2 linked regions of the Dongshaea marina genome follow. The main gene of each other region encodes a partner of the protein of the gene in region 2 in a complex. Links are inferred from orthologs where the notes say so. Each region holds a gene or a part of one and is shown on either strand. Other genes may lie near its edges.

The links. The genes of interacting proteins can lie anywhere in the genome.
Region 1: the proteins of trxB (region 2) and trxA are in contact, whole or in part, in a crystal structure (PDB 1F6M), measured with the Escherichia coli proteins. The link is inferred for Dongshaea marina from one-to-one orthologs.

The regions. Positions count from the first base shown.
Region 1 is NZ_CP028897.1:4,809,884-4,815,562, reverse strand. The notes cover bases 2,708-5,679. They hold trxA (thioredoxin TrxA), read right to left. Parts: upstream 4,371-5,679; coding sequence 4,044-4,370; downstream 2,708-4,043. Other genes in these bases: rhlB (ATP-dependent RNA helicase RhlB), read left to right, coding at 4,485-5,679; rho (transcription termination factor Rho), read right to left, coding at 2,708-3,840. Outside these bases: nicotinamide riboside transporter PnuC, read left to right, coding at 1-25; DB847_RS22565 (nucleoside phosphorylase), read left to right, coding at 22-747; DB847_RS22560 (Crp/Fnr family transcriptional regulator), read left to right, coding at 869-1,552; ubiquinone biosynthesis accessory factor UbiK, read right to left, coding at 2,267-2,527; more of rho, read right to left, coding at 2,575-2,707. UniProt on the Escherichia coli protein: Participates in various redox reactions through the reversible oxidation of its active center dithiol to a disulfide and catalyzes dithiol-disulfide exchange reactions.
Region 2 is NZ_CP028897.1:1,904,127-1,911,974, reverse strand. Bases 2,844-5,743 are described here. They hold trxB (thioredoxin-disulfide reductase), read left to right. Parts: upstream 2,844-3,763; coding sequence 3,764-4,723; downstream 4,724-5,743. Other genes in these bases: DB847_RS09190 (response regulator), read left to right, coding at 4,926-5,743; DB847_RS09200 (D-alanyl-D-alanine carboxypeptidase family protein), read right to left, coding at 2,844-3,174. Outside these bases: ald (alanine dehydrogenase), read left to right, coding at 1-582; DB847_RS09205 (substrate-binding periplasmic protein), read right to left, coding at 615-1,412; more of DB847_RS09200, read right to left, coding at 1,783-2,843; more of DB847_RS09190, read left to right, coding at 5,744-6,170; DB847_RS09185 (L-rhamnose/proton symporter RhaT), read right to left, coding at 6,250-7,347.

The DNA.
Region 1 (5,679 bases), 2.9 Mb from region 2 along the record:
AGGGATTGAGGAGGCGACCGCATGAGCCTACAGCCCCATATTAATTGTGCACCTGAGTGGATTGCACCTGCTGTTCTGATTTGCGGAGAGGCGGCCCGAGTCGATCGTATCGCCCGGTTACTGGATAGGTCAGAGATAGTCAGTGAGAATCGGGAATATAGGGTATGCAACGGCTATTACCGGGATAAGGCCGTGACCTTATGTAGTACAGGCATGGGGGCGCCCTCAACCATTATTGGTATAGAAGAGCTCAAGTTGTGTGGTGCCGAGCGGATCATCCGGGTGGGCTCTGCCGGTGCTTTACAGCCTGAGATCGCACTGGGCGATCTGATCCTGGTCGAGGGAGCGGTTCGCTGTGAAGGTGGGTCACGAGCCTATGTTGAACCCGAGTACCCGGCTCTGTCTGATTTCAGGCTAACCTCGGTAATGGCGGACGAGCTTCGTACAATGGGCCACCCTTTCCACTCAGGGCTGGTTCGTTCCCATGACTCCTTCTATACGGATCGGGAGGATGAGATCTGTGCCTATTGGCATCAAAAAGGTGTCTTAGGGGCAGATATGGAGACCTCCGCCCTGCTTACAGTTGGACGACTACGAGGACTATTAACCGGATCAGTGCTGAATAATGTGGTCTGCTATCAGGGAGATCTTCAGCAGGGGATCTCTCAATATGCAAATAGCGAGCAGATCTTACTGAACGCCGAATTAAAGGCGGCACAAGCTGCCCTGAGTGCATTGATCAGTTAGAGCCCTTTCAGATTTATCCGGCTCATTACAGCATTGACTCCATGTATGGAGAAAATGCTCTGGTTTGGTGACTCCAACCAGATAGGGTATTCTCGGGCTGACAGCAGCCTTGAGAAACCCTATGCAACTGAAACCCTACCCGGGAGGGCGTTTTACCCCAGAGCTGGAGCGTAACCAGCAGCGGCTGGAAGGCGCCCTCAATGATTGCACCCTTCACGAGCGACCACTCATCAGTGGCCAATACCTGTTGCGAGAAGGCGATCCCCTTAGCTATCTTTATCTGGTGCCACTGGGGCGGGTATCCATGCATATCTCGGCGACTAATGGCCGCCGTTTCCAGCTTGGAGAAACAGACTGCTATTACCACCTGTTTGGTGAAATGGAGTTTTTCAATCAGACTCCCTGCCAGTGGAGTGTGGTCGCACTCGAAGAGTTTAAGGTGCAACAGATCTGTCCTCAAAAACTGCAGCAAAGATTATTACAGGAGCCTGAGCTGACCCTGTTTTTTGCCAGTGCCATCACCTATGACTTTCAACATGCCCTGGGGCTGTATACCCAAAGGGTGTTGCATCCGATCAGTTATAACATTGCTCATGAGCTGCTATTAAAGCATCAGAAACAGCAGCTACTGGGCGGCTTTAACCGCACTGATATTGAGGCCGAGCGCTTTGGGACCACAGATCGGGTATACCGCAGAGCGGTGAAAGAGCTGATCGAGAAGGGGATCGCGATCAAGGGTAAACAGGGGTTGGAGGTCGCCGATCTTCAGAAACTGCTGCAGTTTCTTGGCTTTTCTGAGGAGTAACCCTCTGGATCGGTTCAAATTTAAGCGTTAATAGAGCTGCAATGAGTCCTAAGGTGAACACCTGAAAAACTCCTGAGAGGTAAAAAACAAAAGAATTGAAGGCTATTGCGAGGGAGTATACAGGTGGTGAAATAAATACTTGGAGGGAAATATGAGTTTTGTTAGCCAATCTAATTCACCTACTCATGTTGCAGCCCATGGCCTTGAATATCCAGAGCCAAGGTCTAATACAGGTGTAAATATTGAGGGTCGCCAGGTTTGCCCAGTCAATCAGCTAGCTCGCGCTCACGCAGAGATAATGACGTTTCAAACGAAAGCTGAAGCGGACCAGCATGCCGCCGTTAGTAAAGTTACACATCATGCTATTCAATTAAGTCTTGATGGTATTAAGATAAGGGATATATGTGGAAGGATTCAACCAGAGCTCGCGGCTTTAGTTCGCAATCACCGTTTGCCTCTGCAGGCTGCTTGCGCAGTGGATTCAATCATGAGTGCGAGCCAGGAACCTGGTGGTTGGGAAGCACAACGTACTGTGCGACATGCGCTTGCTAGTAACAATCCTCGAGCTGTGGCACGGGAGTTTATAGGCGGGCTTCAGGTGGAGCCGGAGCATGTGGCTATTGGGAATCCACAACAGCAACCGCGCTGGCATGCTTGCTGTGCTTCTATAAGAGATTTTATTAGGGGCGAGGGATAGAAGGAACAAAAAAGCGCTTAATCGCGCTCTTGTTGTTCCAGCTTTTGCTCCAGCTGCTCGATTCGGCTTTCCATCTCGATCAGCTTTTCTCGGGTGCGCAGCAGAACCCGGGTCTGAACTTCAAACTCATCCCGGGTGACCAGATCCAGTTTCCCCAGTTGAGCCTGGAGGATCCCCTTGATCTTTTTCTCGACCTCTTCTCCCACGTTCTTAATGCCGGGAGGCAGGGATTCATGGATCTGCTTTGCGATATCTTCCAGCTTCTTTGGATTCATCACTTGGCCTTTATCAAGGGGAGAGAGTAAGCTCTCTCCCGGTAGAGATGTTACTTCTGCTGACGCTTCATCGCCACGAAGAACTCGTCATTGGTCTTGGTCATCGCCAGCTTGTCGATGAGGAACTCCATTGCGTCGATTTCACCCATGGGGTGAACAATCTTACGCAGGATCCACATCTTCTGCAGCTCGTCCGGAGTGGTGAGCAGCTCTTCACGGCGAGTACCGGAGCGAGTGATATCGATCGCAGGATAAACGCGTTTCTCGGCGATCTTGCGCGACAGGTGCAGCTCCATATTACCCGTGCCCTTGAACTCTTCGTAGATCACTTCATCCATCTTGGAGCCGGTATCTATCAGAGCGGTCGCAATGATGGTCAGGCTGCCGCCCTCTTCAACGTTACGTGCTGCACCGAAGAAGCGCTTGGGACGGTGCAGGGCGTTGGCATCCACACCACCGGTCAGGACCTTACCTGAAGAAGGTACAACCGTGTTGTAGGCGCGCGCCAGGCGGGTGATGGAGTCCAGCAGGATCACTACATCTTTCTTGTGCTCGACCAGGCGCTTGGCCTTTTCGATCACCATCTCAGCAACCTGGACGTGACGGGATGCCGGCTCATCAAAGGTCGAGGCAACCACTTCACCCTTAACCAGACGTTGCATCTCGGTGACTTCTTCCGGACGCTCGTCGATCAGCAGAACCATCAGTTCACAGTCAGGATGGTTATAGGCGATGCTCTGGGCAATGTTCTGCAGCAACATGGTCTTACCGGCCTTAGGCGGTGCGACGATCAGGCCACGTTGTCCCTTACCGATCGGTGAGGAGAGATCCAGGACCCGGGCGGTGATATCTTCAGTGCTGCCGTTACCACGCTCCATCCGCAGGCGATCATTGGCGTGCAGCGGAGTGAGGTTTTCAAACAGGATCTTGTTACGGGAGTTTTCCGGTTTGTCGTAGTTAACTTCGCTGATCTTCAGCAGTGCGAAGTAGCGCTCGCCCTCTTTCGGCGGACGAATTTTGCCGGCAATGGTGTCACCGGTGCGCAGGTTGAAGCGACGGATCTGGCTCGGAGAGACATAGATGTCATCCGGACCGGCCAGGTAGGAGCTATCGGCACTACGCAGAAAGCCGAAGCCGTCTTGCAGAATTTCGAGAACGCCGTTACCAAAGATGTCTTCACCACTTTTGGCATGAGCCTTGAGGATGGAAAAGATGATGTCCTGTTTGCGTGCCCGAGCCAGATTCTCCAGTCCCATGGTTTCGCCGAGCTTGATCAGCTCTGACACTGGAGTGTTCTTAAGTTGTGTGAGGTTCATAGTGGTGGGTTCTTAAAGTTCTTCTGGAATTCTTAAGGATTAGTTGGAATGGTACCGATATCCGGGTGCCGCTTGGATGATAGGCACATTCGGTTCGAACTCTGTACAGCCGGAAGGCTATCACTAAACCGCGAGTCCGTCTACAAAAGATGCAAAGCCCGAAGTCACTCTACTGAAAAATGTGCTTCGGACCCGATTTTCACTTACAGATTCTTGTCCAGGAACTCGGACAGCTGTGATTTCGTTAATGCACCAACCTTGGTGTCGGCAATTTCCCCGTTTTTGAACAGCAACAGTGTTGGAATTCCGCGGATCCCGAACTTAGGCGGGGTTTCCGGGTTCTCGTCGATGTTCAATTTACCGATCTTCAACTTGCCATCATACTCTTCAGCGATCTCGTCCAAGATCGGTGCGATCATCTTGCATGGACCACACCATTCGGCCCAGAAGTCAACCAAGATGGGGCAATCTGCCTTGATCACGTCAGCCTCAAAGCTGCTGTCTGATAGATGGACAATCTTGTCACTCATCATTAACTCCAATTCGTAAGCCTTCCTTGCCGAAGTTGCTCAGCAAAGACAATAATGGCCATATTTCAAATGATCCTGTTTCTTATTGCAAGCTTAACCTGATATGCTTTGACCATGAAAAAGACACATCTAACCGAAGAAAAATTCGACCAAATGGGCCTCGAGCCAGAGATTGTAACGGCTCTGGAGGCAAAGGGGTTTCATAATTGCACGCCAATTCAGGCGATGACACTCCCATTGCTGGTCGAGGGAAAGGATATCGCAGGCCAAGCCCAGACAGGCACTGGTAAAACGATCGCATTTTTGGCCGCAACTTTCAACTACCTGATGACCCACCCCCTGACCGAAGAGCGCGATCCTAAGTCTCCGCGGGCAGTCATTCTGGCGCCAACCCGGGAATTAGCGATCCAGATTCATCAGGATGCCCAGTCCATGTCCAAGGAGACAGGATTCAAGACTGCCCTGGCTTACGGTGGAGAAAGCTACGAAAAGCAGATCAAGCGTATCGAGCAGGGTGTCGACATCCTGATTGGTACTACGGGGCGCACCATAGATTATTTCAAGCAGAAGGTAATCAGCCTGTCCCAGGTTCAGGTTGTGGTTCTGGATGAAGCCGATCGCATGTTTGATCTGGGTTTCATCAAGGATGTCCGATTCCTGCTGCGCCGGATGCCATCTCCGGATCACCGTCTAAACATGTTGTTCTCGGCAACCTTCTCTCATAAGGTGCAGGAGCTTGCCTACGAGCATATGAACAGCCCAACTCATCTGCAGGTTGCCCCTGAGCAGATGACTGCCAAGCATATCAAAGAAGAGCTATTCTACCCATCGAATCAGGACAAGATGCTGCTGCTTCTGACCCTGATGGAGGAGGAGTGGCCGGATAAGGCGATCGTGTTTGCCAATACCAAACACTGCTGTGAAAAGGTCTATTCCTGGCTTAAGGCTGATAAGCACAGGGTTGGACTCCTGACCGGCGATGTTCCACAGAAAAAGCGTCTGAAGATCCTTGAGCAGTTTACCGCAGGGGAACTGGATATTCTGGTTGCGACCGATGTTGCCGCCCGTGGCCTGCACATTCCCGATGTGACCCACGTATTTAACTTTGATCTTCCGGATGATGCAGAAGATTACGTGCACCGAATCGGTCGTACCGGACGTGCCGGAGCCAGTGGTCATGCGATCAGCCTGGCGTGTGAGCAGTATGTGTTTAACCTGCCTGCGATTGAAACTTACATCAATCACCCGGTACCGGTCAGCAAATATGATAAGGATGCTTTGCTGGATGATGTGACGCCACCACGCAGAA
Region 2 (7,848 bases):
GGCTCTAATGCGGCGCGGATGGCGGTTGGCCTGCGTGCCGATGTAACCATTTTGGATCGTAACATCGACACCCTTCGCCATCTGGACAGTGAGTTCCAGGGCTCGGCTCGTCTGGTCTACTCAACCGCTGAGTCTATCGAACGCCACATTTTGGAAGCCGATCTGGTTGTGGGAAGCGTACTGATCCCGGGCGCTGCTGCGCCTAAGCTGATCACCCGTGAGCATATCAAGCGAATGAAGCCGGGTGCCGCCATTGTAGATGTGGCGATCGATCAGGGCGGCTGTGCAGAAACAGCAAAGGCCACCACCCATCAGGAGCCAACCTACATGGTCGACAACGTGGTCCATTACTGTGTAGCCAATATGCCAGGGGCTGTGGCTCGCACCTCGACCTATGCCCTGAACAACGCAACCTTGCCTTATATCATTAAGCTGGCGAACAAGGGCTACAAGCAAGCACTACTGGAAGACAAGCACCTGCTGGCAGGCCTGAACGTGATCCACGGCAAGCTCACTTGTCCTGAGGTCGCTGAGGCTCACCAGATGAGCTATATCGACCCAGCGGAAGCGTTAAACGGATAAATAGCCCAGCCGTCGGATAGTCTATCCGGCGGCTATTCATCACCTTCAACTCCCCACCGCTTTAATAACCGATGGTAGGTTCCGTCCGCTACCAGCGCTCGGTATCCCAAATCAAACTCTTGCCGCATCCTCCCCTGATCCTTACCCAGCATCAGATAGGAGCGGGAGATGGCAAAGGGCTCTAATTTGCGAAACTTCTCCTTCCACCCCAAACGGTGCAGCGCATAATCAAATGATAACTCATAGCCAACCAGGGCATCGATTCTGCCCCTGTCCAACAGCCTGAAGCCATGCTCAAATTCACTGAAGCGATGACGGTGGATCTGCAAGTTGCTCTCGATTAACTGTTCCCAACGCGTTCCGTAAGAGAAATCACGGTACACCCCAACCCTCAATCCACTCAACATCGCCAATCCATCGCCCCTCAAAGTTGATGGCCGGTTACGGCTGACGTATAGCAGGTAGTGGTTTTGTGGATACACCAGGGACTCAGAAAACAGGTAGCGTGCCAAACGCTCCGGGTTTTTCACCGCTGGAAAAACAGCATCCACCAGCCCGGATTGCAGAAGCTTGATGACCCGGCTCCAGGGAGCTATGGTGAGCTCGACTCTATACCCGGCCTTGTGGAAACTCTTGATCACCACATCATAGGCCAAACCGGTAAAACGTCTGGATTCCTCTCCCGGTGCCAGTTGCTCATGGATGATCCGCTCTGCTCCCTCCTGGTAAAAACAAAAAGGTGGGTAATCGGTCAGTGTTGCAAGCCGAACCACTGGGCTGGCTGATACACTTGAGAAGCATCCCAGAACAAATAGAAGAAGAAACCGCATCCCGTACTCCCTGTCGCTACTCAAAGCTTAGCAACCAAGGCTCTGTTGACGTTTCAGATTTGGCTCTGCAGTTGGCAATTTTTTCATCCAGCAAGGCAGAAGATGTGTGGTGTAGTTGCTCTACATGAGCATCTGATAACGCTGCTGGGAGGAAAAATAGCCACTGCCCTGCGGGTTGCGCCTGAAAAAGCCCTGTTCATTGTTGCTCATCACTCATTTAGAACAACTAAACCTCATGATTCGCGTCGCGAACAGACCATTTTTAGAGGCAACAGGTTCAAAATTAGAAACGTCAACAGAGCCTAGGATCAGGATCAAAAAAGGGCATGCACAGCATGCCCCTTATCGGTCAGTCTAACTCTGTGGTGGCTTACACGTGGATATCGTGAGAGGCCAGCAGGTTATGGAAATAGAGAGAGACGCTTGCGGTCATCCGGGTAAAGAGCCCACCCTGCTCCACGCCATTGAGGGCAACCAGCGGCTCGCTCTGAATCACCTTACCCTTATAGGTAACCGTCAGTTGACCCAGTTTTTCGCCCTTGGTAACCGGCGCCTTGATGTTGCCATCAAATTTCAGGGAACTCTCCAGCTGCTTGGCATCGACACTTGCCGGCAGAACCAGGGTCAATGGATGGCTGACCCCCACAGAAACCTTATCCTGCTGCCCACCCCAAACACGCTGCTCAGACAACTTGTCGTTATTGGCAAACAGAGTCTGCTGCTTAAAGAAGCGGAAGCCATAGGTCAGCAAAGACTTACTCTCGGAGGCCACATCATTGAGTGACTTGGTGCCCAAGACCACGGCTACCAACTTCATCGGGTTACCCGGCATCTCGGCAGAGCTCACCAGAGAGTAGCCCGCCGCCTTAGTGCTTCCGGTCTTCATACCCGTTGCATATTTATAGGTAAACAGCAGGCGGTTGAAGTTAGGCTGACGGATCCCGTTATATTCAAAATCTTTTTGGGCATACCAGTGAAAATACTGGGGATAGTCATTCATCACATGCTGACCGAGCAAGCTCAGATCATAGGCAGTTGAAAAGTGCGCCGGTGCCGGCAGACCCATCACATCGGTGAAATGGGTATTCTTCATCTTAAATTGCACCGCCATGGCATTCATCATGGAGACAAATGAAGACTGGGAGCCCGCAATATAGTTTGCCAGAGTCACAGCTGCATCGTTACCTGATTCAACGATAACCCCCTGCAGCAGATCCTTCACCGTGACATAGGATCCGGGCTTGAGGAACATACGTGAGCCACCGGTATGCCAGGCAACCCGCGGCACCTGAACCTTCGAATCCAGAGAGATTGAGCCATTGGCCAATTTCTGCTCGGCGATGTAAAGCAACATCAGCTTAGTGATGCTGGCCGGAGCCATCCGCAGATTTGCCTTGTGGGCAGCCAGGATCTGGCCGGTTGTTCCATCCACAAGGATATAGGATTTTGCCTGCAGTTTAGGGGCAAACAACACATGCTGTGGCCACTGTTCGGCTAGGGTCGATGGGATCCCGTCCACACCACCGGCTTCAGCCGGAGCGGTTGGAACCTGTAGATGCTCAGCCACATTAGCCTGAACATCGACCGCACCATAGCTGTTCAGTGGTGCAGCTGCATCTGTGTACTGAGTCGCCGCAAAATAATCGGCCGCCGGGAGCGCTGTTTCAGAGGGATCTGCTCCTTGAGCCAGCGCAACGTTTGAAGCTAAAAGAGCTGCGATCGCCGCAGCCAGGGATATCTTGGAGATTTTTTTTCTCTGCATCATAAGCACAATAGGTTTCAAGTTGTTCAGGTCGCGGTGAGAGTGTATCTCAATATTTGTGAAGCGCATGCTACCCCATTTAACCAAAGAACACTAATCCTCCCTGCTGTCCCTCTGCAAAGCCACCAACCCTAACCTAAAGGCAACCGCATGATATATAAGGCTATTTATAAAATTCATCACTTTATACTCACTACGGGCCCCTCAGGTTTTTTTCAGACTGCGCCTGTTTTTGACTTTAGAATCTGTTGACCTTTCCTACTTTAAACCTGCTACCTCTGAAAATGTTCTGTTCGCGACCCTAATCATATTATTTTGGCGGCTCTAATTGAGTGTTAAGCAACAATAAGTTGAGATTTTTTCAGGCGCGCCCCATGGATTGGTGGCTATTTTTCAAGCCACCCTGGTTATCCGATCCCCATGCAGGATCACTCCCCCCATCCCCAGCCTTGTTGGTCGAAAAACGCTCACCACAGAACCAGATCTGAAATATCAACAGAGCCTGGATGTGAAGAAATCACAACACCCCTTTACCCTCTATAACGATTTATCTACAATCGGTGCCCTGAATGTAAGGAACCAAGCGATCATGGCTCAAAGAAAACATTGCAAACTACTTATTCTGGGCTCAGGTCCGGCAGGCTACACCGCAGCAGTCTACGCGGCTCGTGCCAACCTGGAGCCCGTGCTTATCTCTGGCATCCAGGAGGGTGGACAGCTGACCACCACGACCGAGATCGAGAACTGGCCCGGAGGCCACTCTGAGTTGACAGGCCCGGCCCTGATGGAGCAGATGAAAGAGCATGTCAGCCGTTTTGACACAGAGATCATCAATGATCACATCAATCATGTTGAACTTCTGGAAAAGCCATTTGTCCTTCATGGTGACCGCGGTGAATACAGCTGTGATGCACTGATCATTGCCACCGGGGCTTCCGCCAAATATCTGGGACTCCCCTCCGAGGAGGAGTTTAAAGGCAAGGGTGTTTCTGCTTGTGCAACCTGTGATGGATTCTTCTATCGTAACCGTGAAGTTGCGGTTGTGGGTGGTGGTAATACGGCGGTCGAAGAAGCTCTTTACCTGGCCAATATCGCTTCCAAGGTTCACCTGATTCATCGTCGTAACGAATTCAGAGCTGAGAAGATCCTGGTGTCTCGCCTGATGGAGAAAGTGGAAGAGGGTAAGATAGAGCTTCACCTGGAGCGCACCCTCGACGAAGTACTGGGCGATGCCATGGGGGTAACCGGAGTTCGGTTACGCGATACCCTGCAGACCGAGGAAACTGAAGAGCTGGCAGTGATGGGAGTATTCATCGCAATTGGCCACCACCCCAATACAGAGATGTTTGAAGGGCAACTGGCGATGGAAAGTGGTTACCTGCGCGTTCAATCCGGACGCAACGGCAATGCAACCCAAACCAGCATTGAGGGCGTATTTGCCGCAGGTGATGTGATGGATAATATTTATCGTCAAGCGATCACCTCTGCAGCAAGCGGCTGTATGGCCGCGCTGGATGCGGAACGATACCTGGATCATATCAGCGGCTAATCAAGCTCCCGGGGCGGCTATCTAGTCGCCTCTGCCTCTCGATCCAGCCTGCCCTCCTCCTTTATTCACTCACTCTGATCTCTTCCGCCTCAAGGGCTCTTTCCTATTACCAATAGGTCGATGCTCAACAATCCATTGTCAACTGAGTAAAACCTCAGCTATCCATTACACTGTAGATAGAGTGTAAAAGCAGGATGCTCCCATGAACCGTGTATTATTGATTGAAGATGGCTCAACCCTGAGAAAACTCCTCAAGCAAGTGATCCAGGAAAAACTTGGTATTCCGGTCGATGCTTGCGAAACCATGGCCGAAGCCGTTAAGCACCTCAACGAATGCCAGGACTACTTTGCGGCCCTGGTCGACCTCCACCTGCCTGATTCACCCGATGGTGAAGTCATCGATGAGGTTCTCAAACATAAATTGCCAACCATAGTCCTGACCGGTGACTTTGACGAGACCAAGAGCCAGGAGTTTCTGAAGAAAGGCGCCCTGGACTACATCATCAAAGACAGCCATTACTCCTTTAAATACGCCTTAAAGCTACTCGACCGACTGCGCCGCAACCAGTATTGCAAGATCCTGATGGTGGATGACTCAGCCACTTCACGCACCATGACCAGCAAAATGCTCAAGCGCCAGCTATTTCCCGTACTCGAGGCCGAAGATGGCCTGCAGGCACTGGAGCTTTTAGAGAAACATAAGGATATTCGGCTGGTTCTGACCGATTACAACATGCCGATCATCGATGGATTCGAGTTGGTTCGTAGCATTCGCAGCCAGTTTGATAACCGGGCCATCGCCATCGTCGGGATCTCCGGAAGTAACGATAAGGCACTCTCTGCCAAGTTTATTAAACACGGCGCCGATGATTTCATCACCAAACCCTTTGTCCCGGAAGAGCTGCAGTGTCGGATCTTCCGGACCCTGGAAACCATGGAGCTGATGGAGGAGATCAAACAAAATGCCAATCGGGATCACCTGACTCAGGTCTACAATCGTGGCTATATGTATGAATATGGAGAGCCGATGCTCAAGCGAGCCCGGGATGAGCAGAGTGACTTCTCGTTGGCGGTCGTTGATATCGACAACCTCAAAGATATCAATGAAAGTTATGGACACAGGGCTGGCGATGCGATTTTGAAACAGCTGGCGAACGCCCTGAAAACCGTTTTCTCTAAATGCACGACCATTCGCCTGGGAAGTGAGGACTTTTGCCTGATCATGCCAGGGTTGGATAATCAAACGGCCCAGGAACGTCTGAATAAGCTCAAAGAGCGGATGGAGCAAAGTGCCATGAACTGGGAGGGAGATACCATCTGGTTTAGCTTTAGCGCCGGCGTCACCTCCATCCTGGCCGATACCCTGGAAAAGCAGCTCGACACCGCTGTGCTGCTCCTCAGGGAAGCCAAAGAGAGTGGCCGAAACCTGGTGGTTGGGGATGACTAATCTCCCCGTCAAAACAAAAAGAGCGCGGCATTAAGCCGCGCTCTTTTTGTTCAGTTTATCGCTCTCAAGCTGCTCGATATCAGGCAGAAGGCTTGCTATCCTTGAGCGTCTGCACCTTAACGACCTGCTGGCCAGTTGCTGGCTTATTCATCGAGTTGGCGCCAAATACCACCACTGCAGAAACCAGCAGTACAATACTGACCGACATCAGGCTGATCGCCTTGCGGCCCGCCCCCTTCCACTCACCGGTCATGAAGCTCCAGAAGTTCGCGGTCAGGATGATAAATGCCATAAACAGGGGCCAGGCGATGGTCGGAGCCAGGTCTCCACCGATCACAGCCTGAGCCTTACAGAACACCACAATCGATCCCCATGAGCCAAGGGCCATCAGGAACAGATAGAACCAGTATTTACCTGTCTTGGGTGCGGCAAAACAGTGCAGGCTGGAGCTCTTGATATTCTTGACCATGAAGAAGATAAAGTTCGGAATGAAGGCACCAAAAAACACCAGTGCAAAGGCAACCGTATTCGCTGGCATCAGGCTCGCCCCATTCTCCAGGGCCGTCTTGGAGATGATTGGATTAGAGAAGGCAAAGGAGTTCCCCTGAGCAATACTCCCAACCCCGGCGAGAATTGCAAACAGGACACCCAGGATCAGGTAGACACTGGCATGTCCCTTAGAGCTGTCATCTCCTGAGCTCGTCTTATTGCGGGCCGCACCAGCAGCGGTAGTCAAAATTACCGCCATCACAAAGATCACAACACCCAGCAGTTGGATATAACTATAGGTACTTCCAATCGCCCCCTTGGTCCAAAGCATCGGCAGCAGGGCGCCACCGGCGGTACCCATGGAGATATTGATGACAAAGTTTACGCCCAGTCCAATATGCTTAAACGCCAGGGCGAAAAAGACCTGACCAATCCCCCAGGCTAATCCACCCAATACCAATACCCAGATGAAATGGCTTGGCACCGAACTGATCTGACTAAAAATTGAAGAGTCCATCACCATCAGGCTGAGTACGGGTAGCAACAGATAACAGAATACGGTGTAGCCCAGCCAGATATTCTCCTCACGCCACCGTTCCATCCATTTGGTGGGTGTTGCAAAAGAGCCATTCAGGAACCCGGCGACGATACAAAGGATCACAGCCAGCAAAATAACGGAGAAAGACATTAATATTTCCTTATACCAATATAAGCAGGAAAAAACAGGTGATGAAATAACCTTATAAATAGTTTCTACATATCATGGGAAAGATGCCTGGGCACCCCATCTGCAAGCCAACTTAAGATTCACTTACAGTGTTATTCCACCCCAGCAATCCGCAGCCCAAAATTTGTGGACAGGGATACTAGCATAGCTGAAGGCCATAACAAGTTTTCATTCGAATCCCAAGTTAATTCATAAATATCTTTTCTCTCAATTTATGCTGAAATCTATATCGTCTCAGGTATCCAGATGGAGAACTTATGAAAACTTAAATCATCATCCCGAATCAAACCGAAACAAAAACGAAACCATCAGTTACAATGAACCCCTTGCGACATCGTATGTCACCATCCGATGCAGAAGATGTTATTTTGAAGTCTCCGGGCTTTAATCCATTATCAGCAAAGGAATTAACAGCAGAAGAGTAGCAGCTTGGCTGGCATCTTTATCACTCACCCCTATGAA